Regions from separate parts of the Microbacterium sp. Nx66 genome, predicted to be linked through region 2. Evidence: predicted binding sites of a transcription regulator. Region 2 holds the regulator's gene; the other holds the start of a gene.
What was found. The regulator HrcA, encoded in region 2, represses chaperone genes, less so after heat shock. The targets are predictions, from matches to a motif close to TTNGCACTCGNNNNNNNCGAGTGCNAA.
Positions count from the first base shown of each region.

Region 1: the regulator HrcA is predicted to act here: its motif matches at 4,826-4,852, upstream of groES (co-chaperone GroES).

Region 1 is NZ_LR880474.1:885,783-901,187, forward strand. Features, by position in the region: gene tsaD (tRNA (adenosine(37)-N6)-threonylcarbamoyltransferase complex transferase subunit TsaD) at 1-850, shown strand, start outside; gene MICNX66_RS04225 (hypothetical protein) at 847-1,329, shown strand; gene MICNX66_RS04230 (hypothetical protein) at 1,341-2,405, shown strand; gene MICNX66_RS04235 (hypothetical protein) at 2,389-3,576, shown strand; gene MICNX66_RS04240 (THUMP-like domain-containing protein) at 3,583-4,788, opposite strand; gene groES (co-chaperone GroES) at 4,939-5,235, shown strand; gene rarD (EamA family transporter RarD) at 5,367-6,299, shown strand; gene MICNX66_RS04255 (ABC transporter substrate-binding protein) at 6,444-7,700, shown strand; gene MICNX66_RS04260 (ABC transporter ATP-binding protein) at 7,765-8,532, opposite strand; gene MICNX66_RS04265 (ABC transporter ATP-binding protein) at 8,529-9,527, opposite strand; gene MICNX66_RS04270 (branched-chain amino acid ABC transporter permease) at 9,517-10,494, opposite strand; gene MICNX66_RS04275 (branched-chain amino acid ABC transporter permease) at 10,498-11,784, opposite strand; gene guaB (IMP dehydrogenase) at 12,101-13,603, shown strand; gene MICNX66_RS04285 (hypothetical protein) at 13,678-14,088, opposite strand; gene MICNX66_RS04290 (DUF2277 domain-containing protein) at 14,189-14,500, shown strand; gene MICNX66_RS04295 (response regulator) at 14,639-15,405, shown strand, end outside.
Region 2 is NZ_LR880474.1:1,985,682-2,001,086, reverse strand. Features, by position in the region: gene MICNX66_RS09520 (alpha/beta fold hydrolase) at 1-323, opposite strand, end outside; gene MICNX66_RS09515 (ABC transporter family substrate-binding protein) at 398-2,110, opposite strand; gene MICNX66_RS09510 (ABC transporter ATP-binding protein) at 2,242-4,170, opposite strand; gene MICNX66_RS09505 (ABC transporter permease) at 4,167-5,105, opposite strand; gene MICNX66_RS09500 (ABC transporter permease) at 5,107-6,090, opposite strand; gene lepA (translation elongation factor 4) at 6,333-8,201, shown strand; gene MICNX66_RS09490 (GIY-YIG nuclease family protein) at 8,260-8,586, opposite strand; gene MICNX66_RS09485 (DUF1990 family protein) at 8,844-9,497, shown strand; gene hemW (radical SAM family heme chaperone HemW) at 9,497-10,714, shown strand; gene hrcA (heat-inducible transcriptional repressor HrcA) at 10,824-11,855, shown strand; gene dnaJ (molecular chaperone DnaJ) at 11,892-13,004, shown strand; gene MICNX66_RS09465 (16S rRNA (uracil(1498)-N(3))-methyltransferase) at 13,007-13,735, shown strand; gene MICNX66_RS09460 (HIT domain-containing protein) at 13,773-14,120, shown strand; gene MICNX66_RS09455 (PhoH family protein) at 14,167-15,192, shown strand; gene ybeY (rRNA maturation RNase YbeY) at 15,189-15,405, shown strand, end outside.

The DNA of each region.
Region 1 (15,405 bases), 1.1 Mb from region 2:
GACCAGCGGTCCGGGCCTCGCGGGAGCGCTCATGGTCGGTGTGGGGGCGGCGAAGGGACTCGCGGTCGCCTTGGACAAACCGCTGTATGCGGTCAATCACCTCGTCGGTCACATCGCGGCCGACATCCTGACGCCGGACTCGGCGCCGTTGGAGTATCCGACGATCGCGCTGCTGGTCTCCGGCGGCCACACCTCCCTGCTCCACGTGCGCGATCTCACGACCGACGTGGAGCTGCTCGGCGAGACCGTGGACGACGCCGCGGGCGAGGCTTTCGACAAGGTCGCCCGACTGCTGTCCCTGCCCTACCCCGGCGGCCCCGAGATCGACAGGGCCGCGGTGGGCGGAAACCCGGACGCGATCCGCTTCCCGCGCGGGCTGTCCCGCGCCTCCGACCTCGCGAAGCATCGCTACGACTTCTCGTTCTCCGGGCTGAAGACCGCGGTCGCCCGCTGGATCGAGCGCTTCGAGGCCGAGAACGCCGAGGCGGGTGCCGACGCCCGGGACCTCCCGATCGCCGACGTCGCTGCCAGTTTCCGGGAGGCCGTCGTCGACGTCCTGGTCACCAAGGCGCTCAACGCGTGCGCCGACCTCGGAGTGCCGCGGCTGCTCCTGGGCGGCGGTGTGATCGCGAACCGTCGGCTCCGCGACGTCGCCCTCGCCAGGGCCGCCGAGGCCGGCGTCACCGTGCGCATCCCTCCGCTGTCGCTCTGCACGGACAACGGCGCCATGATCGCGGCGCTGGCCGCTGAGCTCATCGCGTCCGGGCGCCCCGCATCGACCCTCGGCTTCGGCGCCGACTCGACCCTGCCGGTCACCGAGATCCAGGTCGCGGAGGCGGTGCCGGCGTGACCGGGCTCGCGCAGGAGCCGGAGTCGGACGGGGCCACGCCCCGTGCGCGGGTCGAGCGCGCGAGCGGGCAGGTCGAACGCCCGGCAGGGACGGCGCGCCTTCCCGGAGCGCCGCGCGAGGGCTACACGAAGCTGCCGACCGGTCCGGTCGGCATCGAGCCGGTCGTGGTGAGCGGGCCCGACCTCGACCACGGAGAGGACGAGGGCTGGGAGCCGGCGGTCGAGCCCGCCGTCGTCGACGACACCCGCCTGGCCCCGTGGGCGCTGCTGGCGGCGATCGTCGCCCTCGGCGCGTCGTTCTTCGTCGGGTGGGGCATCCCGGTCGCGATCGTCGCGGTGATCGCCGCCATCATGTCCCTCCGGCGCCCCGTGGAGAACCGGGCGATCGCGCGCTGGGCCCTCGTGCTCGGCCTGTGCGCGACCGTGTACAGCCTGGGATGGCTGGTCTGGGCGGGGATGCAGTTCGAGAGACTCGGCTAGGCGGGCTGGCCATGACGGACGACGACGACGTCGAGGAGCGCAGGGCCCTGCAGCGCAAGGCTTTCGGCCCAGGCGGAGGCCTCACGGACGCGGAGGCCGCGCGCCTGCGACAGCTCGACGCCGCCCGGCGACGCCCGTCGCCGGGACCTCCGCCGTCCCTCGGCTCCTTCGCCGCTGCAGAGGACGACGACGAGCCGTCGGCCGGAGACGACGCGCCCGTGGAGCCGGACGAGGAGTCCGTGGACATCGTCACCGCTCAGAGCGACGTTCCGGCTCAGAGGCGGCGGCGCCGTTCCCTCGGCATGCTCGCGCTCGGCGCGGTCGTCGTGCTCCTCCTCGGGGTCGGCGTGGGATGGCTGGCGTTCGGCCGGAGCGGCGGAACAGCGGTCGCCCTCAGCGCCGAGCAGCAGGGATGGCAGTCCGATCTCGTCGCGTCCGGACGATTCGACCCGGGCTCGGTGCGCGCGCTCGCGACGGAGGACGACGCGGTCATCTGGGTGGCGACGCAGAACGGCGGTGCGAGCATCTGCCTGGTCCTGGGCGCAGGGGAGAGCACGACGCCGAGCTGCAATCAGCGGGAAGCGGTGCAGGAGGACGGCCTCTGGGGCGAGGTGACGACCCAGCGCGACGACGAGTACACGCGCCAGGTCATGGCCCATCTGCTCCTCACGCCCGACGGTGAACCGGCGGTGAGCGTCGACGTCTCGGAGTACGGCTCCGGCGAGGGCGGCCCCACCTACGCGAACGAGGCGGAGACACGGACCGCCGAGCGCCTGGCCGATGACGGCTTCGACCCGAACTCGATCTGGGTCGCCGGGTACGACCGCGACGTCCCGATCTGGACGGCCTCCGAAGGGGAGACGGGTCGGCAGTGCCTCATCTACGACGGGGCGACGGCCGACGCGCCGCGGGCCTGTGAGACGACGGAGACGCTGCAGGAGCACGACGGTCGGCTGCGGTTGCAGGTGACCGACGCGGAGACCGGCGGAATGACGACCTACGAGCTGCCGACCTCCGGTTTCGGGTCGTTCGTGATCATCCGAGAGGGGAGCGACGTCGGTGCGGGAGGAGACTGACCGCCAGGGCTCCGCTGCGGCGGAGGAGCGCCGAGCACTGGAGCGCGCGGCCTATGGTCGGGACGGCGGACTCGACGCCGCCGGTGCCCGGCGCCTGCGCGAGCTCCAGGAGGAGCATCGACGGCAGGAGCTTCCGGCGGAAGAACGGCCGACGGCAGCCTCCGAGGCGCTCCCGGTGGCGGAAGACGAGGGTCGGGAGTCCGATCCGCCACCGGCTTCCGACGCATCGCCGCTCGCCGCGGCCGGAGCACCACCCGCACCCGTCGAGACGGGCGCGCCGATGCGGGCGCGCGGAGTCGTGCCCGTGCTCGTGGCGGCAGCGACCCTCCTGGCGATCGGCGTCGGGGCGGGGTGGGCGCTGTTCGCCCCGCGGTCGGAGGCGTTCCCCTTGACCGAGACGCAGGAGCAGCGACGGATCGATCTCGCCGGGGAGGACTACGACCCCGGCTCCGTGCGTCCGGTGGCGGAGGCGGAGGGCGCGCTCGCCTGGTTCGCCACGCAGGATGACGGGGCCACCCGGTGCCTGATCCTCGACGTGGGCGAGGACTCCCAATCCACCTGTCTGGCAGCGGAGGAGGAGCTGGGGCCGGGCCTGTACGCCGCGCTCCCCGTGGCGCCCTCCGATGCCGGTGACGACGAGGACTCGTTCTCCACCGACAGCGTGACGGCGGTGATGCTGTTCTCCACCGCGGACGAGCCGATGGTGAGCATCCAGCGGTGGGGCGGAAGCTCCACGCTCTTCGCCCAGTTCGGGGAGGAGCAGCGCCCGAGGGTGAAGGAACTCATCCGCGACGGTTATGACCTCAACCTCACCCTCCTGGGCTCGTTCCGCGAGCAGCCGGTGTGGCTGGGCGACCGCCGTACGACGACCGGCCCCGCCCAGCGCTGCCTGATCGTCGACGCCGACGGTTCGCGGCAGTGCGCCACCCTCGACGAGGCGCTCCAGTCCGGGCTGCGCGTGCAGCTCCTCGACGTGGATCAGGAGACGGGAGAGCTGCTGTCGGCGTCCGTGGTCGAGGTGGCCTTCACCCGCTGGCAGATGCCGTACCTCACGGTGACCTCGGGCCCGGCCGTGGTCGACGAGGCGACGGGCGAGTCGTATCTCGTGACCACCGGGCCGCCGGGGGATCCGATCCGCGTCGACATCCCTGGCCGCGACCCGGACGACTGATCGCTCTCAGTCCGCGGCGGGCACCCGGTCGGCGAGGATCGCGCGTCGCTGATCGCCGAAGCGGGCGAGGATCAGGGTCGCCTCGGCGTCGCCCCGCAGGGTCAGCTTGCGCCGGAAGGCCGCGGGGTCGACGTCGACCCCGCGCTTCTTGATCTCGATGCGGCCGATGCCGTGCGTCTTCAGGGCCGCGTTGATCGTCTTCGGCGTGATCGGCAGCGTCTCCCGGACGCGGAAGGACTGCACGAACGGGCTCGTCAGCGCGGCATCGGAGGTGAGGTAGGCGATGCGCGGGTCGAGCATCCCCGCATCGAGGCTGCGGGCGACGTCGCCGATGAGGCGCGCCCGGATGACGGCGCCGTCCGGCTCGTGGAGGAAGGCCCCGAGCGGTCGGACCGGAGCGTCCTCGGCATCGGCCGGGCCGGTGAGCTCGTGCGAGCGCTCGCCGCGGATCACCAGGGCCGAGCGCCGGACCCCTTCCCTGGCCAGCTCCCTGGACCAGACGACGAGCTCCACGACGCTGCCGTCGGCGCTGACCCACTGCGTCTCCGCGTCCGCGGGCAGGGCGTCGCGGTCGTGGGCGGGGCCGAGCTTGATACCCGTGGGGCGCTGCGCGGCGACGGCGAACGCCCAGTCGAGGGACGGCGAGTAGTCGTCGGCGGAGACGCGCCGGGTCTCGCTGTGTCCGGAGGTGCGGCGGGCGGGATCCATCCAGATCGCCTGGCCGGGGACCGGCTCTCCGAGCACGTCCTCCGCCGTGGCGTGCCGGACGGTGGCGTCGTCGCCGAACGGGGCGAGGTTGTAGGCGGCGAGGGCCGCGGTCACCTCGTCGGCGTCCACCGCGTGCACCGCCAGTCCCGCGCCGGCGAACGCGAGGGCGTCGCCGCCGATCCCGCAGCCGAGGTCCGCGACGCTCGTGAGGCCGGCTCGGCGGATCCGCTGGGCGTGGCGGGCGGCCACGCCGAGGCGGGTGGCCTGCTCGAGGCCCGCGCGGGTGAACAGCATGCGGGCGGCGAAGGGGCCGAACTTCGCCGCGGCCCTGGCGCGCAGGTGCGCCTGCCCGACGACGGCGGAGACGAGGTCGGGGGAGTGTCCCGCAGCACGCAGCCGGGAGACGGCTGCGGCCGCCTCGGCGGTGGAGGTGACCGGCCCGAGCGCGTCGAGCAGCTCGAGGCCGGCGGGGGTCAGCAGGGCGCGCAGCTCGGACATCTCCACCCTCCCAGCCTAGGACCCGCGTGACGTGTGACCCGGGTTGGCACTCGCATTGCATGAGTGCCAGCCGACCGCCTACACTGGCATTAGCACTCTCGGGTTGAGAGTGCGAACGAGTCTTTCGTGTCAGCGTCAAGAAAGAAGAGGTAGACCGTGTCGGTTTCCATCAAGCCGCTCGAGGACCGCATCGTCATCAAGCAGGTCGAGGCCGAGCAGACCACCGCGAGTGGCCTGGTCATCCCCGACACCGCCAAGGAGAAGCCCCAGGAGGGCGAGGTCGTGGCGGTCGGCCCCGGCCGCATCGACGACAACGGCAACCGCGTTCCGCTCGACGTCGCCGTCGGCGACCGCGTGCTCTACAGCAAGTACGGCGGCACCGAGGTGAAGTTCGGCGCGGACGAGTTCCTCGTCCTGTCGGCTCGCGACGTCCTGGCGGTCGTCGTCCGCTGATCGCACACTCGGTTCCCTCTGCACGGCGGACGGGAACCCGGTCCGAAGAGGGCCCGGATGCTTCGGCATCCGGGCCCTCTTCCGCGTCCGGAGCGGCGCGGCCCTCGTCCTCGCGGGCATAGGGTTGTGCGGTGACCCCCGAGACGACCCGCGCCACCCGGACGGCGGGCGTCGCCTACGCCGGGAGCGCATACCTCCTGTGGGGCGTGCTGCCGCTCTACTTCCTCCTGCTGCAGCCCACCGGGCCGTGGGAGGTGGTCGCCTGGCGGGTGCTGCTCTCCTTCGTCTTCTGTCTTCTGCTGCTCACCGTCACGAGGGGATGGCCCGCCTTCCTCGCGATCGTCCGGAGTCCGCGACTGCTCGGGTGGACGGCCCTCGCCGGCCTGCTCATCTACGTCAACTGGCAGGTCTTCGTCCTCGGCACGTTGAGCGAGAACGTGGTGGAGACGGCGCTCGGCTACTTCGTCAACCCGATCACCACCGTGCTGCTCGGCGTCTTCGTCCTCAAGGAGCGCCTCCGCCGTCTGCAGTGGGCGGCGGTCGGGATCGCGGCCGTCGCGGTCGTCGTCATCATCGTGGCGTACGGCCACGTCCCCTGGATCGCCCTGACCCTCACCGCTTCCTTCGGTCTGTACGGGCTCATCAAGAAGAAGATCGGCCCTGCCGTCGACGCGGTCAGCGGGTTGACGCTCGAGTCGTTCTGGCTGATCCCCATCGCGGTGGTGCAACTCGTGGTCGTGGCGACGACGCCCGTCGGCCTGACGATGGGGACCGCGGGCTGGCCGCACGCCGTGCTGCTCGCCTTCGCGGGGGTGGCCACGGCTGTCCCCCTGCTGCTGTTCGCGGCCGGCACGCGTCGCGTCGACCTCACGATCATCGGGATGCTGCAGTTCCTCACCCCGGTCCTGCAGTTCGTGATCGGGGTCGTCGTGCTGCACGAGCCGATGCCGCCGGAGCGCTGGATCGGGTTCCTCCTGGTGTGGGTCGCGATCGCGGTCTTCGTCGTCGATCTGCTCCTCGCCGCGCGTCGCGGCCGTCGTGCCACCCGCGCCGCGGCGCTCTGATCGGTCCTGTCCGCGCCCCGAAACGGCGGCCCTGGATCGTTAACGCACCGAGATACTTGCCCCTCCTGCGCGCGGGGCGCACGCCCTAGTGTTAGAGCACCCGACTGTGGTCATCATCCACGTTCGTTTACGCAAGGGAGCATCATGAACGCACTGAAGGGCTCGCGCAGCGCGAGGATCTTCGCCGGGATCGCGCTGGTCAGCGCCTCCGCCCTCATCATCGCGGGCTGCAGCAGCACGCCCGATGCGGAGCCGTCGGACGGGGGCGGCGACAAGCCCGCCGCCGACCTGACGCTCAAGCTCGGTTCGCTGCTGCCCGCCACCGGTACGCTCGCGTTCCTGGGCGCGCCGATGGAGGCCGGCGTCCAGCTCGCCGTCAACCAGATCAACGAGGCCGACGCCGGCATCACGATCGACCTCAGCACGGGCGACGAGGGCGACCTCGACAACAAGGCCTACGAGACCTCCATCACCAACCTGCGCAACGGCGACATCACCGCCATGATCGGCGCGGCGTCCTCCAGCGTCACCAAGCTCATCCTCGACGGCAATGCGGGTGCGGACATCCTCACGGTGTCCCCGTCCAACACCTCGCCGGACTTCACGGGCATCAACCCGCTGTACTTCCGCACCGCACCGAGCGACAACCTCCAGGGCGAGGTCCTCGGCAACGAGATCGCCGAGGACGGCCACAAGACGCTGGGCATCATCTACCAGAACGACCCGTACGGCACGGGCCTGTTCGAGGCGATCAAGGCCACGTTCGAGAGCACCGGCGGCGAGGTCGTCGCCGATGCGTCGTACAACCAGGGCGACGGTCAGTTCAACGCGCAGGTCTCGGAGATCGCCGCGGCGAACCCGGACGCCGTCGCTGTCGTCTCCTACGACCAGTTCGCCACCATCGCGCCGCTGCTGGGCAACGCCGGGGTCGACACGGGCTCGCTGTACCTCGTCGACGGCAACCTCAAGGACTGGGGCGCCGACATCCCGGTCAGCCTCGAGGGCTCGAAGGGCACCCGCGCCGGCGCCGAGCTGCCGCAGGACTTCCTCGACCAGCTGAACGAGGTCTGGACGGCCGAGGGCAACGACCCGATCGACGCCGTGACCTACTCGGCCGAGGCGTACGACGCCGTGGTCCTCATCGCTCTGGCGGCGCTGAAGGCCGGCTCGGTCGAGGGCCCGGACATCGCGGCGGAGATGATCACCGTCTCCGGCGGCGACGGCGACGGCGAGAAGTGCGACAACTTCGCCGACTGCGCCGCGATCATCAACGACGGCGGCACGCCGGACTACGACGGCCTCTCCGGCGAGATCACGTTCGACGAGAACAACGACCCGAAGGGTGCCGCGATCGGCGTCTACGAGTTCGACGCCGAGAACGTCACCTCGCGCATCAAGTAAACACCGCACGATGAAGGCCCCGGGTGCTTCGGCATCCGGGGCCTTCCTCGTGCGGCGCGAGGTCTCAGGCGGCGTCGGTCCCGAGGGTGCCGAGGTAGAGGCCGATGACCTTCGGATCGTTCAGCAGCTCCCGACCGGTGCCCTCGTAGGCGTCCTTCCCCTGGTCGAGCACGTAGCCGCGGTCGCAGATCTGCAGGCACCGACGGGCGTTCTGCTCGACCATGATCGTCGTCACGCCCGCCTTGTTGATGTCGGAGACGCGGATGAAGGCGTCGTCCTGCCGCACGGGGGAGAGGCCGGCGGACGGCTCGTCCAGCAGCAGCACGGACGGGTCCATCATGAGCGCGCGGGACATGGCGACCATCTGGCGCTCGCCGCCGGAGAGCGAGCCCGCACGCTGCTTCAGGCGTTTGCCGATCTCGGCGAAGATGCTGCTGACGAACTCGAGCCGCTCCGCGAAGATCTTCGGGTTCTGGTAGAGCCCCATCTCCAGGTTCTCCTGGATGGTGAGTGACGGGAACACGTTGTTCGTCTGCGGCACGAAGGCGACACCGCGGCGTACGAGCTTGTCGGCCTTGAGGCCGACGATGCTCTCGCCCTTGACGGTGATGTCGCCCTCGCGGACGTTCACCATGCCGAAGATCGCCTTGAGGAGCGTCGACTTCCCGGCGCCGTTCGGGCCGATGATGCCGATGAGCTCGCCCTGGCGGGCGACGAGGTTCGCGCCGTTGAGGATGTTCACTCCCGGCAGGTAGCCTGCGTGCACGTCCTTCAGCTCGACGATGACGTCGCCGGTCTCGGGGGTGCCCTCGGCGGGGATCGCGGTGCTCATGCCTTGTCCTCCTCGGCGGCGTCCTCGGCCTCGACCTCGGCCTCGACCTCCGTCTCGATCTGCTCGCGGATGCGCTCCGCGTCGGCGTCCGAGATCACCGGGAGGCGGCCGGTGACGGCGCCGAGGTCCACGTCCTGATGGGCGCCCAGGTAGGCGTCCACGACCGCGGGGTCCTCCATGACGGTCTCCGGAGGCCCCTCGGCCACCACGCGCCCCTCGGCCATCACGACGACCCAATCGGCGATGTGACGCACCATGTGCATGTCGTGCTCCACGAAGAGCACCGTCATCCCGAGGTCCTTGAGGTCGAGGATGTGGTCGAGGAGCGACTGCGTGAGGGCGGGGTTCACCCCGGCCATCGGCTCGTCGAGCATCACCAGGTTCGGGTCGCTCATGAGCGCCCGTGCCATCTCCAGGAGCTTGCGCTGACCGCCGGAGAGGGAGGCGGCGAAGTCCTGCTCCTTGGCGTCGAGCTTGAAGCGCACGAGGAGCTCGTGGGCCCGCTGCTCGATCTCCTGCTCCTGCGCGCGCCAGAGGAAGGGGAAGAGCCCGGCCCAGAAGCCCTCGCCGCGCTGGTCCTTCGCTCCGAGCTTCATGTTCTCCAGCACGGTCAGCAGCGACAGCGACTTGGTGAGCTGGAAGGTGCGCACCTGGCCCATCCGGGCGACTTTGAAGGACGGGATGCCGGAGAGGCTCTTGCCGTCGTACGACCAGGTACCGCTATTGGGCTTGTCGAACCCGCAGAGGAGGTTGAACAGCGTGGTCTTCCCGGCGCCGTTGGGGCCGATGAGTGCCGTGATGGCGCCACGCGGGATCTCGAGGTGATCGACGTCGACGGCGGTCAGTCCGCCGAAGCGCCGCTGCACCGCGTCCACGACGAGGATCGGGTCGACCTTCTTGACTCCGGGGGCGGCGGGACCCGCGGCGAGGCCGGTGGTCTTGGCGCGGGGAGCGCTCTTCGCGGGCGTGACGGCCGCGTCGTTCTCACTTGACAAAGGTCATCTCCCTCTTGTTCCCCAGGATGCCCTGCGGGCGGAACACGACGATGAGCATCAGCACGATGCCGATGAGGATGTAGCGCACCACGTCGGCCTGTGCGCTCGTCATGGGCAGGTAGCCGGCCGTGGCCATCGCCGGGAGGAGCGCGCCGAGGAAGGCGAACACCACCCAGAAGAGCACGGCGCCGAGCGTCGGGCCGAAGACCGTCGCCGCACCGCCGAGGAGCAGGATCGTCCACAGGAAGAACGTCAGCGACGTCGAGTAGCTGCCGGGGATGACCGCCGAGGGCAGGACGAAGACGATGCCGCCGAGCGCACCGATCACACCACCCACCACGAGCGCCTGCATCTTGTACGCGAAGACGTTCTTACCGAGCGACCGCACGGCGTCCTCGTCCTCGCGGATGCCCTTGAGCACGCGGCCCCACGGGCTGCGCATGAGCGCCCAGACCACGAGGATCGTCAGAGCGAGGGTGAGCAGACCGAACACACGCACCCAGAGGTCGTTCGCGTTGTACGTCCACGGGCCGAAGCCGTACGTCCCCGGAGGGAACGGGTTGGCATCGCGGAAGCTCTGGTGGTAGCCGGAGAGCCCGCCGGCGGAGTTCGTCCAGTCCTTGAACAGCTCCGTGACGAACATCAGGCGCACGACCTCCGCGGCCGCGATGGTCGCGATGGCGAGGTAGTCGGCGCGCAGACGCAGCGTCGGGATGCCCAGCAGCAGGGCGAAGAGCGCTCCGCCGGTGATGCCGACGAGCACGCCCAGCCACCACGGGAAGCCGAAGGTGAGGATCGAGATCGCGTAGCCGTAGCCGCCGATCGCCATGAAGGCCGCCATGCCGAAGTTGAGCAGACCCGTGTAGCCGAAGTGCACAGCGAGGCCGGTGGCCGCGAGCGCGTAGGCGATCGTCGTCGGGCTGAACAGGTAGGAGGCGGTGTTGCCGAAGATGCTTCCGAAGTCCATGCGTCAGCCCAACCTTTCCTTGCGTCCGAGGATGCCCTGCGGTCGCACGAGCAGGATGATGATCAGCGCGACGAGGGCGCTGGCGTACTTGAGGTCGGTCGGCACCCCGAGGAGCGTGGACACCTCGACCGCGAGGCCGACGATGATCGAGCCGATCAGGGCGCCGATCGCCGAGCCGAGCCCGCCGAGCGTGATGGCGCAGAACATCAGCAGCAGCATCTGCATACCCATGTCCCACTTCACGCCGGGGCGGAAGTACGCCCAGAGGATCCCGGAGATCGCGGCCAGGGTGCCGGCGAGGATCCAGACGATGCGGATGACCTTGTCCACGTCGATGCCGGAGGCGGCGGCGAGCTGCGGGTTGTCCGAGATCGCCCTCGTCGCCTTGCCGGTGCGGGTGCGGGTGAGGAAGAACGCGACGCCGAGGATCACGATGATGCTGGTCGCCATGCCGATCAGGTCGATGTACGACAGGGAGATCGGCCCGAGACGGATGGGCTCCGGGCTGGAACCGGGCAGCTGATAGGTGTTGCCGCCGATGATGTACTGCAGACCGTAGCGGAGGGCCAGCGAGAGGCCGATGCTGACGATCATGAGCTGGACGACGCCCAGACCCCGGCGCCGCAGCGGCTTCCAGATGCCGGCGTCCAGAGCCCAGCCGAGCGCCGCACCGCCGATGACCGCGGCGATGATGCCGGCCCACAGCGGGAGCTGCCAGAACGAGGTGACGACGAGCGTGACCACCGCGCCCCAGCTCACCATCTCGCCGTGCGCGAAGTTCGACAGCCGGGTCGTGCCGTAGATCAGCGCGGCGCCCATCGAGGCGAGCCCCAGCAGCAGACCGAAGTTCAGACCGCCCACCATGCGCGACAGGAGCTGGTCGAGGAAGGAGACGGTCACCCGCTCGCCCTCGCCGAGGAAGAAGTTCACGATCTTCGTGCCGGTGAGCCCGAACTCCAGCTCGAACGAGGCGGTCGTGCCCGAGACGGGCTGGATCCCCTCGGGGAGCTGCGTCGCGTCGACGATCACGCCGTCCGGAAGCGTGGACTCGTCGACCGTCAGGGTGTACGTCTCCTTCTCCGGCACGTACAGGCGCCACTTGCCCTCGGCGTCGGTCTCGGTCTCGGCGTCGAAGCCGTTGCCCTCGATCGTCATCACGACGCCCTCGACGGGCTCGTCGCCGTCGGTGACGACGCCGGCGAAGTAGAAGTCGGTGACCTCCTGGCCGTCGTCCGTCGTCTCCGCGGATGCGGCTGAGGGAGGGAGGAGGAGCGATGCCGCGAGCGCCATCAGGATTCCGAAGAAGGCGAAGGCCCAAGGGCGCTTTCGCGGTCCGGCGAGTGCTGTGGGTCCCACGCAACCTCCACTGTGAGTGCTGTCTCCGCGGACTCGGGTCGAACCGCGGGGATGGACGACGCACTTGAGCGTAATGGGCGATCGGCGATTCACCTATCGTCCGGGCCAACGGTCCGGTAACGACAGGGCTCTGGGAATGTTCTCGGGCGTGTCTCGCTTAGAATCTCCATACGGGTCACGCCCGCGCACCGGCCGACGTCGACCCCCCATTCGCACCCGGATCCGCGCCACTCGCGCAGGAGGAGATTCCATGGACCAGCACGATCCCTTCGGCTTCGTCGGACTGACCTACGATGACGTGCTGCTGCTCCCCGGGCACACCGACGTCATCCCCAGCGAGGCCGACACGTCGTCCCGGATCACGCGGCGGATCTCCGTCGCGACGCCGCTCCTCTCCAGCGCGATGGACACCGTGACCGAGTCCCGCATGGCGATCGCCATGGCGCGGGAGGGTGGCATCGGCATCCTGCACCGCAACCTCTCGATCGCCGACCAGGCCGCGCACGTCGACCGCGTGAAGCGGAGCGAGTCCGGCATGATCACCGACCCCATCACCACGACGCAGGACGCGACCGTGGAGGAGGTCGACGCGCTGTGCGCCAAGTACCGGATCTCCGGTCTCCCGGTCGTGGACGACGAGGGTCGTCTGGTCGGCATCATCACGAACCGGGACATGCGCTTCGTCTCCGGCTTCGAGCGCCAGAGCACGTTCGTGAAGGATGTCATGACGAGGGAGAACCTCGTCACCGCCCCGGTGGGCGTCGCGGCAGGCGAGGTCATCGCGCTGTTCGCGAAGCACCGCGTCGAGAAGCTGCCCCTCATCGACGAGGACGGCAAGCTCGCCGGCCTCATCACCATCAAGGACTTCGACAAGAGCGAGAAGTACCCGCTCGCCACCAAGGACGACCAGGGCCGCCTGCGGGTGGGCGCGGCGATCGGTTTCTTCGGCGACGCCTGGGAGCGCGCCGAGGCCCTCCGCGACGCCGGCGTCGACGTGCTCGTCGTCGACACCGCCAACGGGCAGTCCCAGGGCGTGATCGACCTCGTCAAGCGCCTCAAGGCCGACGAGTCGTTCGCGCACATCGACGTCATCGGCGGCAACGTCGCCACCCGCGAGGGCGCGCAGGCGCTGGTGGACGCCGGTGTCGACGCGGTCAAGGTGGGCGTGGGTCCCGGCTCGATCTGCACGACGCGCGTGGTCGCCGGTGTCGGCGTGCCGCAGGTGACGGCCGTCTACGAGGCGTCGCTCGCGGCGCGTCCGGCCGGCGTCCCGGTGATCGCCGACGGCGGCCTGCAGTACTCGGGCGACATCGCGAAGGCCCTGGTCGCCGGCGCCGACGCCGTGATGCTCGGCTCGCTGCTCGCCGGCACGGACGAGTCGCCGGGCGAGATCGTCTTCCAGTCGGGCAAGCAGTTCAAGCAGTACCGCGGGATGGGATCGCTCGGCGCCATGCAGACGCGCGGCAAGCAGACCTCGTACTCGAAGGACCGCTACTTCCAGGCCGACGTGCCCAGTGACGACAAGCTGATCCCGGAGGGCATCGAGGGCCAGGTCCCGTACCGCGGCCCGCTCTCCGCCGTCGCCTACCAGCTCGTCGGCGGGCTGCGGCAGTCGATGTTCTACGTCGGTGCGCGCACCATCGAGGAGCTCAAGCAGCGCGGCAAGTTCGTGCGCATCACCTCGGCGGGACTCAAGGAGTCGCACCCGCACGATGTGCAGATCGTCGTCGAGGCGCCGAACTACAAGAAGTGACAGCGGCCCCCGGGAAGGGGGACGCAGGAGGGGCCGGATGCGCTGCATCCGGCCCCTCGTCGTCCGCGGTGCGGTCAGCCGCAGCGGTAGGTGACGCCGCCGACGTCCCACACCCCGGGTCCGAGCTCGGCGCACGTCCCGATCACGCCGGCCAGCACGGTCACCAGCAGGACGATCCCGATGATCGCGAAGATCGTCAGGATGGCGCCGACGATGATGCCGGCGATCGCGATGCCCTTGGGGGCCTTCGCCTTGCCGAGCTGCACGGCGGCGATGATGCTGAGGATGAGGCCGACCGGCGGCAGCAGGAACGCCAGCACGAGGCCGATGATCGACAGCACCCGCCCGGGCGGCGAGGTCGGCGCGTCCTGCGCGTAGGGGGCGCCGGGCGGGGGAGCGGAGGCCGCGGGATACGGCGAGGGCGCGCCGCCGGGCGGCGGCGGGTTGTAGGGCGGCGGGGCGTCGGGCGACGGTGCGTCGGTCATGATCTCTCCTCGGTTCCGGTCGTAGCCCAGAGCGTAGCGACGGAGGGACGGGCATGCCATCCCCCTTCCGGGCCCCGCGCGCCGCGCGTACGGTGCCGGTATGTGCCGAAACATCGTGCCTCTGAACAACCTCGAGCCGGCAGCCACGGATGAGGAGTGCCAGGAGGCCGCGCTCCAGTTCGTCCGCAAGATCTCCGGGACGACGGCGCCCTCGCGCGCGAACCGCGAGGTGTTCGATCGCGCGGTGGCCGAGATCGCCGTGGCCACGCGGCGGCTGCTCGACGATCTCGTGACCTCGGCACCGCCCAAGAACCGCGAGGAGCAGGCGGCGAAGAGGCGGGCGCGATCGGCGGAGCGCTACGAGGCGATCCGGGTCTATCAGAAGGAGAAGCGGGCGGCGCGCGCGGGCTGACGCGCTGCGGGCCGGGGGTGGAGCCCTGTGCCAGAATCGACGTACCCTGCTCGACTTTCCCTGCGGCCCGGTGATGAAGGCACCGAGCTCGCACCGCCGAATCCCCCCGGCAGGGAATCTCCCCAAGGAGAGCTGTACATGGCTGAGGTCCCCCCTCGCATCCTCGTCGTCGACGACGACCACGACGTCGCCCTGCTCGTCAAGACCGTCCTGGAACGGCGTGCCGGCTGCGTCGTCGATCTCGCGGACGACGGCCGGTCGGCGCTCGAGAAGGCCGCGGCGGTGAAACCCGACGTCGTCGTGACCGACATCGAGATGCCGGGGCTCAGCGGCCTGGAGCTGCTCGCGGAACTGCGGCGCCTCATGCCGACCGTGCCGGTCGTCGTGATGACCGCGCACGTCTCGGTCGAGTACGCCGTGTCGGCGCTCCGGGCGCAGGCCGACGAGTTCCTCACCAAGCCGCTCGACAACGCCCGACTCGTGGAGTCGGTCACCCGGCTCGTCGAGGAGTCCCGGCGCCGGAAGGCGGAGGCGAAGACCGGCGAGGTCGTCCTCGCCATCGGGGCGCACCCGGACGACGTCGAGATCGGCGTCGGCGGCATCCTCGCGGCGCACGCGGCCGCCGGCGATCAGATCACGATCCTCACGCTCTCCCGCGGAGCGCGCGGCGGTGATGCGGACAGTCGCCAGCATGAGTCGCTCGCCGCGGCCGAGCAGGTGGGGGCGCGCCTGTTCGTCAAAGACCTCATCGACACCGAGATCTCGGGCGGAGGATCGACCGTCCGCCTCATCGAGGAGGTCGTGCAGGAGATCCAGCCGACCATCGTCTACACGCACTCGCACCACGACCGCCACCAGGATCACCGCGCGGTGAACGAGGCGACGATCGTCGCGACCCGCCGCGT
Region 2 (15,405 bases):
CCGCGGGGGAGCGACGTGCACGCGGCGGCGACGAGTCCGTCGACAGGGGGAGGCTCGGCCCCGCCGGTGTACGCGAGGGAGAGCAGCCCGCCCATCGAGTGGCCGACCAGCAGGACGGGGCCCTTCTCCGCGGCGGCGCGGACGGCCGCGTCGATCGTGTGCAGCGCCTCGTGAAGGGTGAAGTCCTCGTCCATCCGGCTGCCGTGGCCGGGGAGGTCGACGGCGGTGACGGGGTGTCCGTGCGCCTCCAGGTACTCGACCTGCGACCGCCACATGGTGGCCGACGTGCGGATGCCGTGCACGAGGACGGTCTGGACGGTCACGCCTCCAGCATAAGGAAGCGGGGCCGGTGGATGGACCACCGACCCCGCTTCGACACGAGATGTGTCAGAGAGTGTTACTTCTCCCAGCCGACGTTCTCGACCGGCGTGACACCGAACAGGTCGAGACCGACGTAGGGCTCCGGAGTGAGGTTCGCCAGGCCGTTCTTGACCACGTAGATCGAGGGGCCGCTGTACAGCGGGATGAGGCCCCACGTCTGCTCGATGATCTTCGGCTCGAGGTCCATCGCCGCGGTGGTCCAGGACTCCGCGTCCTTCTGGCTCTCGACCTCGTCGGCGATCTGCTTGTCGATCTCCTCCGTGCCGGTCGCCGACAGGTTCAGACCGCTGTCCGAGCAGTAGAGCTGGCAGAACCAGGCCGGGCCGAACGGGTCGGAGTCGGTGAAGCGGAGCGAGACGACGTCCCAGTTCTTCGTGGTGAAGTCGCTGGAGAAGTCGGCGGAGGCGCGGACATCGATCTTGAGGTCGATGCCGATCTCCTTCTGCTGCGCCTGCAGCGACTTCGCGAGGGCCTCGATGGTCGGGTCCTCACCGAAGATCGGGAACGTGACGGAGAGCTTCTCGCCATCCTTCTCGCGGATGCCGTCCTCGCCCTCGGTCCAGCCGGCGTCGTCGAGGAGCTTCTTGGCGCCCTCGACGTCGTGCTTCAGACCGGCTTCGGCGAACGAGTCCTTGTAGCCGTCCTGGAACGAGTACAGGTTGAGCGAACCGGCGACCGGCTCCTCGTAGCCGAGGCCGTTCCACGCGATCTGCTTCTGCTGGTCGACGTTCACGCCGAGGAAGAACGCCTTGCGCACGTCGATGTCCTCGAACTGCGGCTTGTCGGCGTCGACGAGCAGGACCGTCTTGGCGGTCTGCTGCGCACGGCGGACGACGGTGTCGTCCACTTCCTGGACCTGCTTCAGGCGGTCGTTGGTGTTGGCGCCCACCATGTCGATCTCGCCGTTCTTGAAGGCGTTGATCGAGGCGTCGGGCTCCATGGCCGTGAAGGTGACCGTGTCGAGCAGCGGCGCGTTGCCCCACCACTCGGGGTTCGGCTTGAACGAGACGAAGCCGCCGTTCGCGTCGAACGTGTCGACGGTGTACGGGCCGGCGCCCCACTCGGGGTGCATGTTGCCGATGAAGGCCTCGTTGAACACGGCCGGGTCGGCGATGTCCGGGTGCAGGACGCCACCCGTGAGGAACGCCATGGACGGCCAGGCGTAGATGCCGTCGAACGTCACGACGGCGGTCTTCGCGGTGTCACCCTGCTCGACGGTCTTGATCTGCTTGTAGCCGTCGGTCGCGTTCGGGTTGAAGCCCTCGTCGTAGGAGCGGTTGGCCTTCCACGTGGCGTCGATGGACGTCCAGTCCATGTCGGTGCCGTCGTTGAAGTGCGCCTCGTCCTTGAACGTGAAGGTGATGGTCGTGTTGCCATCCTCCTCGCCGATCTCGTACGCATCGAGGTAGGCGTCGTTCTTCGTGACCTCGCCCTCCGGCGAGACCAGGAGGATCTGCGGCATGTACCACGACCACAGGCGAGCGGTGTCAGCACTGGCATCGCTGTTGAAGCCGTTCAGCTGCTCCGGGATCTCGTTGATGGGGAAGTTGACCTCGCCACCTTCCTGGAGGTTGCTGCGGTCCTGCGGGTTGTAGTCGGCGGTCTTGGTCTCGACCTTCTCGCCGTTGTCCCCGCCACCGGTGTTCCCGGAACCGCTCGCGCAGCCCGCGAGGGCGAGTGCGAGGGCGCCGCCGATCGCGACCGCCCCCAGCAACTTCTTGTTCTTCATGGTGCTCCTTTCGCCTTTCGGCGTTTCATAAAGGGAAGACTAGTTCGAGCTTTATCCCGGTACACCGCACTGCGGTGAATGCCGCCTAACCGTTATCGGACGGTGACCAGGAACGGGCGCATGGTTTCGGGTCAGACCGTCGCGGGCTTCGTCGACATCGTCTCGGCGTCGAAGACCACCCGCTCGCGGGTGCGCTCGATGTCGGGATCCGGCACGGGGATCGCCGACAGCAGCGCCTTCGTGTACGGGTGCTGCGGGTCGTCGAAGACCTGGTCGACGTCGCCGTGCTCCACGAACTCGCCGAGGTACATCACGGCCACGCGGTCGGCGATGTGACGCACTACCGAGAGGTCGTGCGCGACGAAGAGGTACGAGAGCCCGAGCTTGGTCTTGAGTTCGTCGAGCAGGTTGATGACGCCGGCTTGGATCGAGACGTCGAGCGCGGACACCGGCTCGTCGAGCACGACGATCTTGGGGTTCGTCGACAGGGCCCGGGCGATGCCGATGCGCTGCCGCTGACCGCCCGAGAACGCCTGCGGGAAGCGGTCGCTGTGCGCGGGGTTGAGCCCGACGAGGTCCATGAGCTCGTCCACCCGCCGGTGCGCCTCCTCCTTGGGAGTGCCGATCGCGAAGAGCGGCTCCGAGATGATGTCGGCCACCGTCATGCGCGGGTCGAGGGCTCCCATCGGGTCCTGGAAGACGATCTGGATGTCGCGGCGCAGGGCGCGCTCGACCTTGCGGCTGTGGATGTCGTTGACACTGGTGCCGGCGATGACGATGTCGCCCTCGGTCTGCTTGACCATGTCCATGATCTGCAGCAGCGTCGTCGTCTTGCCCGAGCCCGACTCGCCGACGATGGCCATCGTCTCGCCCTCGCGCACGTCGAAGCTGATGCCCTTGATCGCCTGGACCTCGCCGACCTTGCGCTTCAGGAACGCGCCCTTGACCAACGGGAACGTCTTGCGGAGGTTCTTCACCTCGAGCGTGATCGGCCGCTCCTCGCGCGGCGTCCGTGTGAGGTCGCTCTCCGGGACGGGGCGGACGGGGTAGACGGGCAGGCCACCGAGGAGGCCGCCGTCCTCGATCTCGTGCGCGCGGATGCAGGCCGCCTGATGCAGGTCGCCCGAGCCCGTCGGCACGGGGAGCAGCTCGGGCTCCTTGGCGCGGCAGGCGTCCATGACGATCGGGCAGCGGTCGGCGAACGGGCAGGCGTCCGGGAGGTTGATGAGCAGCGGCGGGTTCCCCTTGATGGGGGTCAGCGGCTCCTTCTCGGCCTTGTCCACGCGCGGGATGGCGCCGAGCAGACCGATCGAGTACGGCATGCGGGTCTTGTGGAACAGCTCGCGCACGGGCGCGTGCTCCACGGGCTTGCCGGCGTACATCACGAGCACGTCGTCGGCGGTGCGGGCGACCACGCCCATGTCGTGCGTGATCATGATCACCGCGGCGCCGGTCTCGTCCTGCGCCTTCTCGATGAGGTCGAGGATCTGCGCCTGGATGGTGACGTCGAGGGCCGTGGTGGGCTCGTCGCAGATGATGAGCTTCGGATCGTTGGCCATCGCGATGGCGATGACGACACGCTGCCGCATGCCTCCGGAGAACTCGTGCGGGAAGGACTTCATCCGCCGCTCGGGCTCGGTGATGCCGACGAGCTTGAGCAGCTCGACGGAGCGGTCCCAGGCGTCCTTCTTGGACAGGCCGCGGTGGACCGTGAGGGCCTCGATGAGCTGATCGCCGACCGTGTAGACCGGCGTGAGCGAGGTCAGCGGGTCCTGGAAGACCATCGACATGCCGTTGCCGCGGATGACCGACAGCTGCTTGTCGCTCATGCCGACGAGTTCCTTCCCGTCATACATGATCGAGCCGGTGACCTTGGCGTTCTCGTCGAGGAGACCCATGATCGCGAGCGAGGTCACGGACTTGCCGGAGCCGGATTCGCCGACGATGCCGAGGGTCTTGCCGGCTTCGAGGTCGAAGGAGACGCCGCGGACGGCGTCGACGCGGCCGGCCTCGGAGGCGAAGCTGACCTTGAGGTCGCGGACGGAGAGGACGTTGGTCATGCGCGGCCTCCAGCAGCCGAGGTGGGATCGAGGGCGTCGCGCAGGCCGTCGGCGATGAGCGCCATCGACACGGTGAGCAGAGTCAGCGCCGCCGCCGGGAAGTAGAACAGCCAGGGCGCCGTGGTCAACGAGCTCGAGCCGGCGCCGATGAGGGCACCGAGCGACACGTCGGGGATCTTGACGCCGAAGCCCAGGAAGGACAGGCCCGTCTCCGTCACCACGGCGTTGACGACGCCGAGGGTGAAGTTGATGACGAGGAGAGAGCCGATGTTGGGCAGGAGGTGGCGGAGCACGATGCGCATGCCGCCGACGCCCATGTACCGGGAGGCACTGACGTACTCGCGCTCGCGGAGCGACAGGGCCATCGTCCAGATGACGCGGGCGGGGAAGTACCACCCGATCACGAAGATCATGATGAGGGCGATGACGCGCCAGTCGCCGCCGGCCTTGTTCGAGATCATCGCGAGGATGAGGAAGCTCGGGATCACCATCATGAAGTGGATGACCAGGAGCGAGATGCGCTCCGTCCAGCCGCCGAAGTAGGCCGCGGCCGTGCCGACGAGCGCGGACACGATCGTGACGCCGACGGAGACGGTGATGGCGATCATGAGCGACCGCTGCAGGCCGACGGCGACCTGGGCGAAGAGGTCGTTTCCGGCGTTGTTCGTGCCGAACCAGTGTTCCGCGGACGGGGGAGTGCTGAGGTTCAGGAAGTCGAGTTCGATGTGGTCGTACCGGGCGATGAAGGGCCCGAGGATGGCGAACAGCACGAGGACGACGAAGATCACGAGGCCGATGAGGGCTCCGCGGTTCCGGGAGAAGCGTCGCCAGTACAGCGTCCACTTCGACAGCCGCTTGGTGGCGACGCGGGTGGTCTCCGGGCCGGCGGTCTCCGGCTCCGGGTGGATGGTCGGGTCGAGCATGTCGGTGCTCATGTCAGCTCACTCTCACGCGCGGGTCGAGGACGACGACGGCGATGTCGGCGAGGATGGCGCCGATCGCCGTGAGGACCGCACCGAAGGCGGCGATCGCGACGGTTCCGTGGATGTCGTTCTTGGTGATGGTCTCGATGAAGTACCGGCCCATGCCGTTCCACGCGAAGATCGTCTCGGTCAGCACCGCTCCGGTGAAGATCGCGGGGATCGTGAAGGCGACCTGCGTGGCGACGGGGATGAGCGACGTCCGAAGTGCGTGCTTCCGGATGGCCTGCTGCTTGGTCAGGCCCTTCGCGCGGGCCGTCCGGACGTAGTCGGCGTTGATGTTGTCCAGGAGGAGCGATCGCTGCAGGAAATGGATGCTGGCGTAGCCGGTGAGCACCAGCGCGATCGTCGGCAGCGTCAGGTGTTGCAACACGTCTATGAGCGTGGGGAAGAAACCCTCGACGCCTTGGCTCGCGTTGCCGGTCACGTAGAAGATGCGGGTGCCGGTGGCGTTGTTCAGGCCGATCGCGAGGAGGACGATCGCGAAGGCCGCGACGACGATCGGGATGTTGAGCGTGATGATGCTCGTGGCCTGGCCGATGCGGTCGGCGAGCTTGTACTGCCGAGACGCGGTGTAGACGCCGAGCGCGATGCCGAGGACCGTCGTGAGGATCGTCGCCCCGAGGACGAGCTCTGCGCTGACCCACATGCGGTAGGCGACCTGCTCGTTGACGGAACCCCCGGTCGGGCTCACGCCCCAGTCCCAGCGGAGGAGGATGCCGGTGAACCAGGTCCACCACCGCTCGATGAGCGGGACGGTGTCGCTCAGGTTGCGGGGAGCGAGGGTGTTCACGATCTGCTCTTCGGTGAGCGGAGGGCGACGACCCACATAGTTGCTGCGCGGATCGAGGAAGCCCCACGCGAGGAAGTAGGTGAGGTTCGTCGCGACCACGATCATGAGCAGCCAGCCGAGGGCACGGCGCGCGAGGTACTTGATCAAGGGGGATTTGTCTTTCTCTTCTCCAGACGCGCTCGGGGTCTGCCGACGCAACGCTGAGCCGGGCGGATGATCGGGTGTCATCCGCCGTTCCGCGCGACGCGACAGCCCTCACGGAGTCTGTGACGGAGTCGTATCGCTTACGGGATCCGGTGTCACGGATTGATCCCGGGCAACTTCGGGAGACTATCACCGATACGCCCGAATGGGGATTATGAGAGCCCTCACCGTACAATCGACGGGACATGTCCCCACGCGCTCTCACCCCTCTTCAGCCTGCCGCGACGCCGGCTGCGCAGATCCGCAATTTCTGCATCATCGCCCACATCGACCACGGCAAGTCGACCCTGGCCGACCGCATGCTCCAGATCACCGGCGTGGTCGCGGAGCGGGACATGCGTGCCCAGTACCTCGACCGCATGGACATCGAGCGTGAGCGCGGCATCACGATCAAGAGCCAGGCGGTGCGGATGCCCTGGGCGCTCGCCCAGGCGCAGGGGGCCGACGAGGTCTTCGCGCTCAACATGATCGACACACCGGGTCACGTGGACTTCACGTATGAGGTGTCCCGGTCGCTGGCCGCGTGCGAGGGCGCCATCCTCCTCGTCGACGCCGCGCAGGGCATCGAGGCCCAGACGCTGGCCAACCTCTACCTCGCGCTGGAGAACGACCTCCACATCATCCCCGTCCTCAACAAGATCGACCTCCCGGCCGCCGATCCCGAGAAGTACGCGAAGGAGCTCGCCTCGCTCATCGGCGGCAAGCCCGAGGACGTGCTGCGGGTCTCGGGGAAGACCGGCATGGGGGTCGACGATCTGCTCGACCGGATCGTTGAGGAGATCCCGGCTCCGGTCGGGGACGCGGACGCACCGGCGCGCGCCATGATCTTCGATTCCGTGTACGACGCCTACCGCGGTGTCGTCACCTACGTGCGGATGGTCGACGGCAGCCTCTCGCCCCGCGAGCGCATCCAGATGATGTCCACGGGCGCGAACCACGAGGCTCTCGAGGTCGGCGTGTCGAGCCCGGAGCCCACTCCCACCAAGGGTCTCGGCGTCGGCGAGGTGGGCTACCTCATCACCGGCGTGAAGGACGTGCGTCAGTCGAAGGTCGGCGACACGATCACGAACGCCCGCAAGCCCGCGGCGGAAGCTCTTCCCGGCTACACGGACCCCAAGCCGATGGTCTTCTCGGGTATCTACCCGATCGACGGCAGCGACTACGCGGAACTGCGCGAGGCGCTCGACAAGCTGAAGCTCTCCGATGCCTCGCTGCAGTACGAGCCGGAGACCTCTGTGGCTCTCGGGTTCGGATTCCGCTGCGGCTTCCTCGGCCTGCTGCACCTGGAGATCGTGACCGAGCGCCTCGCGCGGGAGTTCGGCCTCGACCTCATCACCACCGCGCCGAGCGTGATCTACGAGGTGCTCACGAGCGACACCGGCGAGACCGTCACCGTCACGAACCCGAGCGAGTACCCCGATGGGCGCATCGGCTCGGTGTCGGAGCCCATGGTCAAGGCAGCCATCCTGTTGCCCAAGGACTACGTCGGCACCGTCATGGAGCTGTGCCAGTCGCGTCGTGGCACGTTGCTCGGCATGGAGTACTTCTCCGAGGAGCGCGTCGAGCTGCGCTACAACATGCCGCTCGGCGAGATCGTGTTCGACTTCTTCGACCAGCTCAAGTCCAAGACGCAGGGCTACGCCTCCCTGGATTACGAGCCCTCGGGGCAGCAGGAGGCCGACCTCGTCAAGGTCGACATCCTGCTCCAGGGCGAGAAGGTCGACGCGTTCAGCTCGATCGTGCACCGTGACAAGGCGTACGCCTACGGCACGATGATGGCGGAGCGGCTGCGCAAGCTCATCCCTCGCCAGCAGTTCGAGGTGCCGATCCAGGCCGCGATCGGTGCCCGCATCATCGCTCGCGAGACGATCCGCGCGATCCGCAAGGACGTGCTCGCGAAGTGCTACGGCGGTGACATCACCCGTAAGCGCAAACTCCTCGAGAAGCAGAAGGAGGGGAAGAAGCGCATGAAGATGGTGGGCCGCGTCGAGGTCCCCCAGGAGGCGTTCATCGCCGCGCTCTCCGGCGACGTCGAGACCAAGGACAAGAAGTAGCCTCGGTTCTTCCGGGCTGCCCGCGCTGGGTCGCTGAGCTCGTCGAAGCGCGCGGTTCTCAGGGTCGGTCCACGCTGGGTCGCTGAGCTTGTCGAAGCGCACTGTACGAGGTCGACAACGACGGAAGGTCCTCCCACCGGCCCTCGATCAGCGCCATCTTCTTCCGACGGCTCCACCCCTGGATCTGCTTCTCCCGGAAGAAGGCGGCGTCGACGGTGTCGAAGTGCTCCGCGTACACCAGCGCCGCGGGTCTCCGGTTGCGAGTGAAGTTGGCGGAGAAGGCGTCGTCGTGGTTGTGCTCCCAGACGCGGGCTTCGAGGTCGCCGTTCGTGCTGCCCGTGTAGAAACTGCCGTCTGCGCATTCGAGGATGTAGGTCCATGGCATCGGGCCATCATGGCGGAGGTGCGTGCGGCTTGGCCGGGGCGTGCGGAGATCCCTTCGACAAGCTCAGGGACCCAGCGGTGTGGAGGAGCCTTGGACTGAGTGTTGTGCGCCCTTCGACACGCTCAGGGACCCAGCCCTTCGACACGCTCAGGGATCCAGCCCTTCGGCAGGCTCAGGGACCCAGCATCATCCGGGGGATGTGACGGCGTGCGGCGCGGGGGGTGTTCGCTCAGGGAACCCGAAGTAGGCTGGAACTCATGCGGCGCGGGACTTTCCGAGACGACACGGTGGACTATGCGGCCGTGGGTGCGACCCACGCCCCGGATCTGATGCAGTACCCGCCGGAGCGCAGCATCCCGGCGGAGGAATCCTGGCGCATCGGCAGCGGTGAGGAGCGTTTCCAGACGGCCGGCGAAGCCCTGCTCTCGTGGACGGCGCAGCGCGCCGCCGGGCTCTCCGTGGAAGACGTCCGTCCTGCTCCGGGTCCGGCGTACGCGGGCGTGAGCTTCGACGCCGAAGGGAACCCGATCGCGCCGAGCAAGCGCGACGTGGAGCCGCGGTACGACGCGGAGGGGATGCCCTTCGTGGGCGCGGGAATGACGCTCCACCTGCGCGGCCGTGTCGGTGGCATGCGCGCCGATTCGGAGCTGCGCGTGATCTCCGTCACCGAGGAGACCCGCCGGATCGGCTTCGTGCTGGGCACGGTGGGCGGATCCGTGGTCCGCGGCGAGGAGTCGTTCGATGTGGACTGGCGTGAGGACAACGACGAGGTGTGGTTCACCGTCCGCGCCTTCGACGCCCCGAACACGCTGCTCTATCGCCTCGTCCCCGCCCTCATGAAGCGCCGCCGTCGCGAGCTCTTCGCGCGCTACCTCCGCGCGATCTCCCCGCTCTACGCGACCCCGGTGTGATGGCGGGACCGCTTCCGCTCGGGGATCCCGCGCCGCCGGACGGGCGACTCCCTGCCGACCTCCCGATCTCCGCGGAGACGCCGTTCTCCGCCTACCTCCACATCCCGTTCTGCCGGGTGCGCTGCGGCTACTGCGACTTCAACACCTACACGTCCAGCGAGCTCCGCGGGGCGAAGCAGGAGGACTACGCGTCCACCCTCATCGGCGAGATCGCCCTCGCCCGCACCGTGCTGGAGGACGCCGGAGCGCTGCGGCCGATGGACACGGTGTTCTTCGGTGGCGGCACACCCACGCTGCTGCCGGCAGGCGATCTGGCGCGGATGCTGGGAGCGGCCACCGCGGCGTTCGGGCTCGCTCCGGGTGCCGAGGTGACGGTCGAGGCCAATCCCGACACGGTGACGCCGGAGGTCGCGCGCATCCTCGCAGAGGCGGGGGTCACGAGACTCTCCGTCGGCATGCAGTCGGCCGTCCCGCACGTGCTCGCCGCGCTCGATCGGACGCATCGGCCCGAGAACGTGCGCACCGCGGTCGCCGCCGCGAAGGACGCGGGCCTCGCCGTCAGCGTCGACCTCATCTACGGCGCGCCGGGGGAATCGCTCGCGGATTGGGAAGCATCCCTGGACGCCGCGCTCGCCCTGGAGTCCGACCACATCTCCGCGTACGCGCTCATCATCGAAGACGGCACGAAGCTCGCGCGGCAGATCCGTCGTGGCGAGGTGCCGACACCGGACGACGACCTGCAGGCGGACATGTACGAGATGGCGGACGAGCGCCTCGCCGCCGCCGGGTTCGAGTGGTACGAGGTCAGCAACTGGGCCCGCAGCGAAGGGCAGCGGTCGCGGCACAACCTCGCATACTGGCGGGGGAGCGACTGGTGGGGCTTCGGCCCCGGGGCGCACAGCCACGTGGCCGGGCTCCGGTGGTGGAACGTCAAGCACCCGGCGGCCTACGCACAGCGGCTGGCCGCCTCGTCCTCGCCGGCGGCGGGTCGCGAACGTCCCGACCAGGAGGCGCAGACGCTCGAGCGCATCCTCCTCCTGAGCCGCATCCGCGAAGGGATCGCGGTGACGGACGTCCCGGAGCGGAACAGGGACCGCGTCGCCGGACTCATCGCCGACGGCCTGATCGATGCGCCGGCGGCGATCCGGGGTCGCGTGCAGCTCACGCTGCGCGGACGTCTCCTCGCCGACGCGGTGGTGCGTGAGTTGACGGACTGAGCGACGCCGCCTGGGCCGTCCCGCCTTCGGAGAACTCCCGATCGCAGGAGGTAGGATTGGCACTCAGGGCGGCAGAGTGCCAGCATCCGGTCGGCGGGAAGGGGAACCCATGGTCACAGAGCGAGGGCTGCAGGTTCTCCGCGCGATCGTGCAGGACTACGTCGAGACGCACGAGCCCGTGGGCAGCCGTTCCATCGTCGACCGCCATTCCTTCGGCGTCTCGGCCGCGACGATCCGCAACGACATGGCGCAGCTGGAGGACGAAGAGCTGATCACGGCTCCGCACACGTCGTCCGGGCGCATCCCCACGGACAAGGGCTACCGGGTGTTCGTGAATCACCTCGCCCAGCTCCGACCGCTCTCCCCCGCGCAGCGCTCGGCCATCGAGTCGTTCCTCGCCGATCCGGCCGACCTCGACGATCTGATGGTCCGTACGGTCCGCGTGCTCACGCAACTCACCGGACAGGTCGCGCTGGCCCAGTACCCGTCGTTCGCGCGGGCCCACGTGACGCACGTCGAACTCGTGACGCTCGCTCCCAACCGGCTCCTCACGGTCCTGGTCACGGACGCCGGCGGGGTATCACAGCGGATCACCGCGCTGCCGGACACGATCGACGAAGCGGACCTCGCGGTGCTGCGCGCTCGACTGTCCGCCCTCATCACCGGGCAGGCGATCGCGGCGGCTTCCGACCGTCTGCAGGCACTCCTCGCCACGGAGGAGACCCCCCAGGACCGCGTTCTCCGCGCCGTCGCCGGAGTCGTGATCGACGAGCTCGGCGGCTTCCGGCAGGAGCGGCTCGTGATGGCGGGCGCGGCGACCCTGGCGCGACGGGAACAGGACTTCCGCGGCAGCATCCACCCCCTCCTCGAGGCTATCGAGGAGCAGGTCACGCTGCTGCGGCTGATGAGCGAGATGGTGCCGGACGAGCACGGCCTCGCGGCGAGCATCGGCACCGAGAACGCCTCCTTCGGGCTCGGCGAGGCGTCGATCGTGGCCAGCAACTACGCGGCACCCTCGGGGACCGCGCGGGTCGGTGTCATGGGACCGACCCGGATGGACTATCCGAGCAACCTCGCAGCGGCACGGGCGGTCGCCCGCTACCTGTCGCGGATGCTCGACGATGACGAGGCCGGCCGCTGAGGCGGCCCCACGGAAAACACGCGCAGAAAGGCGATTGTGGCGGACCACTACGAGGTTCTCGGGGTGTCCCGGGACGCTTCCACCGACGAGATCAAGAAGGCGTATCGGCGCCTGGCACGGCAGCTCCACCCGGACGTGAACCCGGGCGAGGAGGCCGCAGAGAAGTTCAAGCTGGTCACGCACGCCTACGACGTGCTCAGCGACGAGGAGTCGCGCCGCCGCTACGACATGGGCGGCGGTGACGGCGCGAACAACTTCGGCGGCTTCGGCGGCTTCGGCGACATCTTCGAGACGTTCTTCGGCGCGTCCCAGGGCGGCGGGCGCGGTGCTCGTCCCCGGTCACGACGGGAGCGCGGGCAGGATGCCCTGGTCCGGGTCACCCTCGACCTGGGGGACGTGGTCTTCGGTGCGCACCGCGACATCGAGGTGGACACGGCTGTGCTCTGCGAGACCTGTCAGGGCTCGTGCTGCCAGGAGGGCACGTCGCCCGTCACCTGCGACATCTGCGGTGGCACCGGCCACGTGCAGCGTCAGGTGCGCAGCCTGCTCGGCAACGTCGTCACCTCTCAGCCCTGCGGCACCTGCGAGGGCTACGGCACGACCATCCCGTACCCCTGTGGCACCTGCGGCGGTCAGGGACGCGTCCGGTCGCGCCGCACGGTGTCCCTCGACATCCCGGCGGGCGTCGAGACCGGCCTGCGGCTGCAGCTCCCGGGTTCCGGCGAGGTCGGTCGCGCCGGTGGCCCGAACGGCGACCTGTACGTCGAGGTGACGGTCAACCCGCACCCCGCGTTCAGTCGGGACGGCGACGACCTGCTCGCCACGCTCGAGGTGTCCATGACCGACGCCATCCTGGGCACCGAGACCTCGATCGAGGGGCTCGACGGTGAGGTCGACCTGGAGATCCGCGCGGGCGTGCAGTCCGGCGACGTGCTGACCATCAAGGGACGGGGCATCACGCCGCTGCGCGGCACCCAGCGTGGCGATCTCCGCGTCGGTGTGCAGGTGGTCACCCCCACCAAGCTCGACTCCGCGCAGCGCAAGCTCATCGAGGACTTCGCGAAGAAGAACAAGGCGCCGGGCCCGCAGCTCGCGCAGTTCCAGCAGGGCCTGTTCTCCAAGCTGCGCGACCGGTTCCGTACCCACTGATCGTGGCGCTGCACTTCCTCGTCGAGTCCGCGGGTGACGCCGCGGTGGGCGGTCTCGTGTCGCTGACGGGCGCCGAGGCCAAGCATGCGGCCGTCGTCCGGCGTCTCCGCGTCGGCGAGGCGGTCACCGTCGGCGACGGTCGAGGCGTCTGGCTGACCGGCGTCGCCGAGGAGGTGTCACCGTCGCGCGTCGATGTCCGGATCGCCGAGCGCGTCGAGCACGAGCCGGCGACTCCGCGTCTCGTGCTCGTGCAGGCGCTCGCGAAGGGCGACCGCGACGAGCTCGCGGTGCAGGCGGCATGTGAACTGGGGGTCGACGAGATCGTGCCCTGGCAGGCAGGCCGGAGCGTGTCGCGCTGGGAGGGTCCGAAGGCGGCGAAGGGACGCGAGCGCTGGGCGACGATCGTCCGCGAGGCGGCCAAGCAGGCGCACCGGACCTGGGTGCCCGAGGTGGCCGCCCCCGAGTCGACCGCACAGCTTGCGGCGCGCGTGGCGACGCAGCGGGTGCTGCTGCTCGACCCGACCGCTCCGGCCCGGCTCTCCACGCTCGTTCCCGACGACCGTGACCTCGTGCTCGTGGTGGGTCCGGAGGGCGGGATCGCTCCGGAGGAGCTCGAGAAGCTCACGGCGGCCGGCGCTGAGCGCGTCCTGCTCGGCGACACCGTGTTGCGCACGTCCACTGCGGGACCTGCCGCCATCGCCGTGCTCTCGGTGGCCCTCGGCCGCTGGTGACCGGCCGCGGCCCGCGTCCCCCCAGTAAGCTGAGAGCATGAGCGAACCCTCGATCTTCACGCGCATCCTCACCGGGGACATCCCAGGGGAGATCCTGCTCGACACCGGTCGCGTCTTCGCGATCCGCGACATCGATCCGCAGGCGCCGCTCCATGTACTCGTCATCCCGAAGACCGAGGAGTACCGCGACGTGACCGCACTCGCAGCCGGGGACCCCGAGCTGCTGGCGGAGATGGTCGCCGCCGCCAAGCGCATCGCCGAGGAGCATGCCAACGGCGAGTACCGCCTCATCTTCAACAACGGCGCGAGTGTCGCGCAGTCCGTCTTCCACGTGCACGCCCATGTGCTCGGCAACCTCGAGGAGAACAAGCTCGTTGGCTTCTGACGATCAGGAAACCGTCACCGAAAGGCTCTACGCCGACGGTGTCGCGATGGTGCAGCTGCTCGGTCCCCAGGACCGGCTGCTGCGGATGCTGGAGCGGGAGCACCGCGACGTGCAGGTGCTCGTCCGCGGCAACGAGATCACGCTCACGGGTGAGCGCGAGGCCGTCGCCAAGGCCAAGAACCTCGTCGACGAGCTGCTCGCGATGACCAAGGCCGGCCACGACCTCGCCCCGAGCGACGTGTCCAGCTCGGCGCGCATGCTCCGCCAGGAGGGGGGCCCGCGTCCCAGCGAGGTGCTCGGCGAGGCGATCCTGTCCACGCGCGGCAAGGTGATCCGGCCGAAGACGCTCGGCCAGAAGGAGTACGTCGACGCGATCGAGGAGAACACGATCGTGTTCGGCATCGGTCCGGCGGGAACGGGCAAGACCTACCTGGCGATGGCGAAGGCCGTCCAGGCGCTGCAGCGCAAGGAGGTCACGCGCATCATCCTCACGCGTCCGGCGGTCGAGGCGGGGGAGCGCCTCGGGTTCCTCCCCGGTACGCTCACCGACAAGATCGATCCGTACCTGCGGCCGCTCTACGACGCGCTCAACGAGATGATGGACCCGGAGATCGTGCCGCGCCTGATGGCGACCGGGACCATCGAGGTCGCGCCGCTGGCGTACATGCGGGGGCGCACGCTCAACGACTCCTTCGTCGTGCTGGACGAGGCGCAGAACACCACGCCCGAGCAGATGAAGATGTTCCTCACCCGTCTCGGGTTCGGGACGAAGATGGTCGTCACCGGCGACATCACCCAGGTCGACCTCCCGCAGGGAGCCTCCGGTCTCCGCCTGGTCACCCGCGTGCTCGACGGCATCGACGACATCCACTTCTCCCGCCTGACCAGCGACGACGTGGTGCGGCACTCGCTGGTCGGTCGCATCGTCGACGCGTACAGCGAGTACGACGAGCGCCGCGTGGCGCAGCGCACCGAGCGCGAACAGGCGCACGAGTTCGCCAACCGTGCCGAGCGACGCGGTGCCCAGCGACCAGGACCACGCGATCGCATGCCGAAACGAGGGCTCTCATGATCGAGATCAACAACGAGTCGGCGATCGATGTCGACGAGACCGTGCTGCAGCGGCTGACCGACTTCAACCTCGCGCAGCTCCACGTCAGCGCGGACGCCGAGGTCGCCATCGTCCTCGTCGACGAAGGGGCCATGGAGGCGCTGCACGTGCAGTGGATGGACGAACCGGGCCCGACCGACGTCCTCAGCTTCCCGATGGACGAGCTCCGCCCCG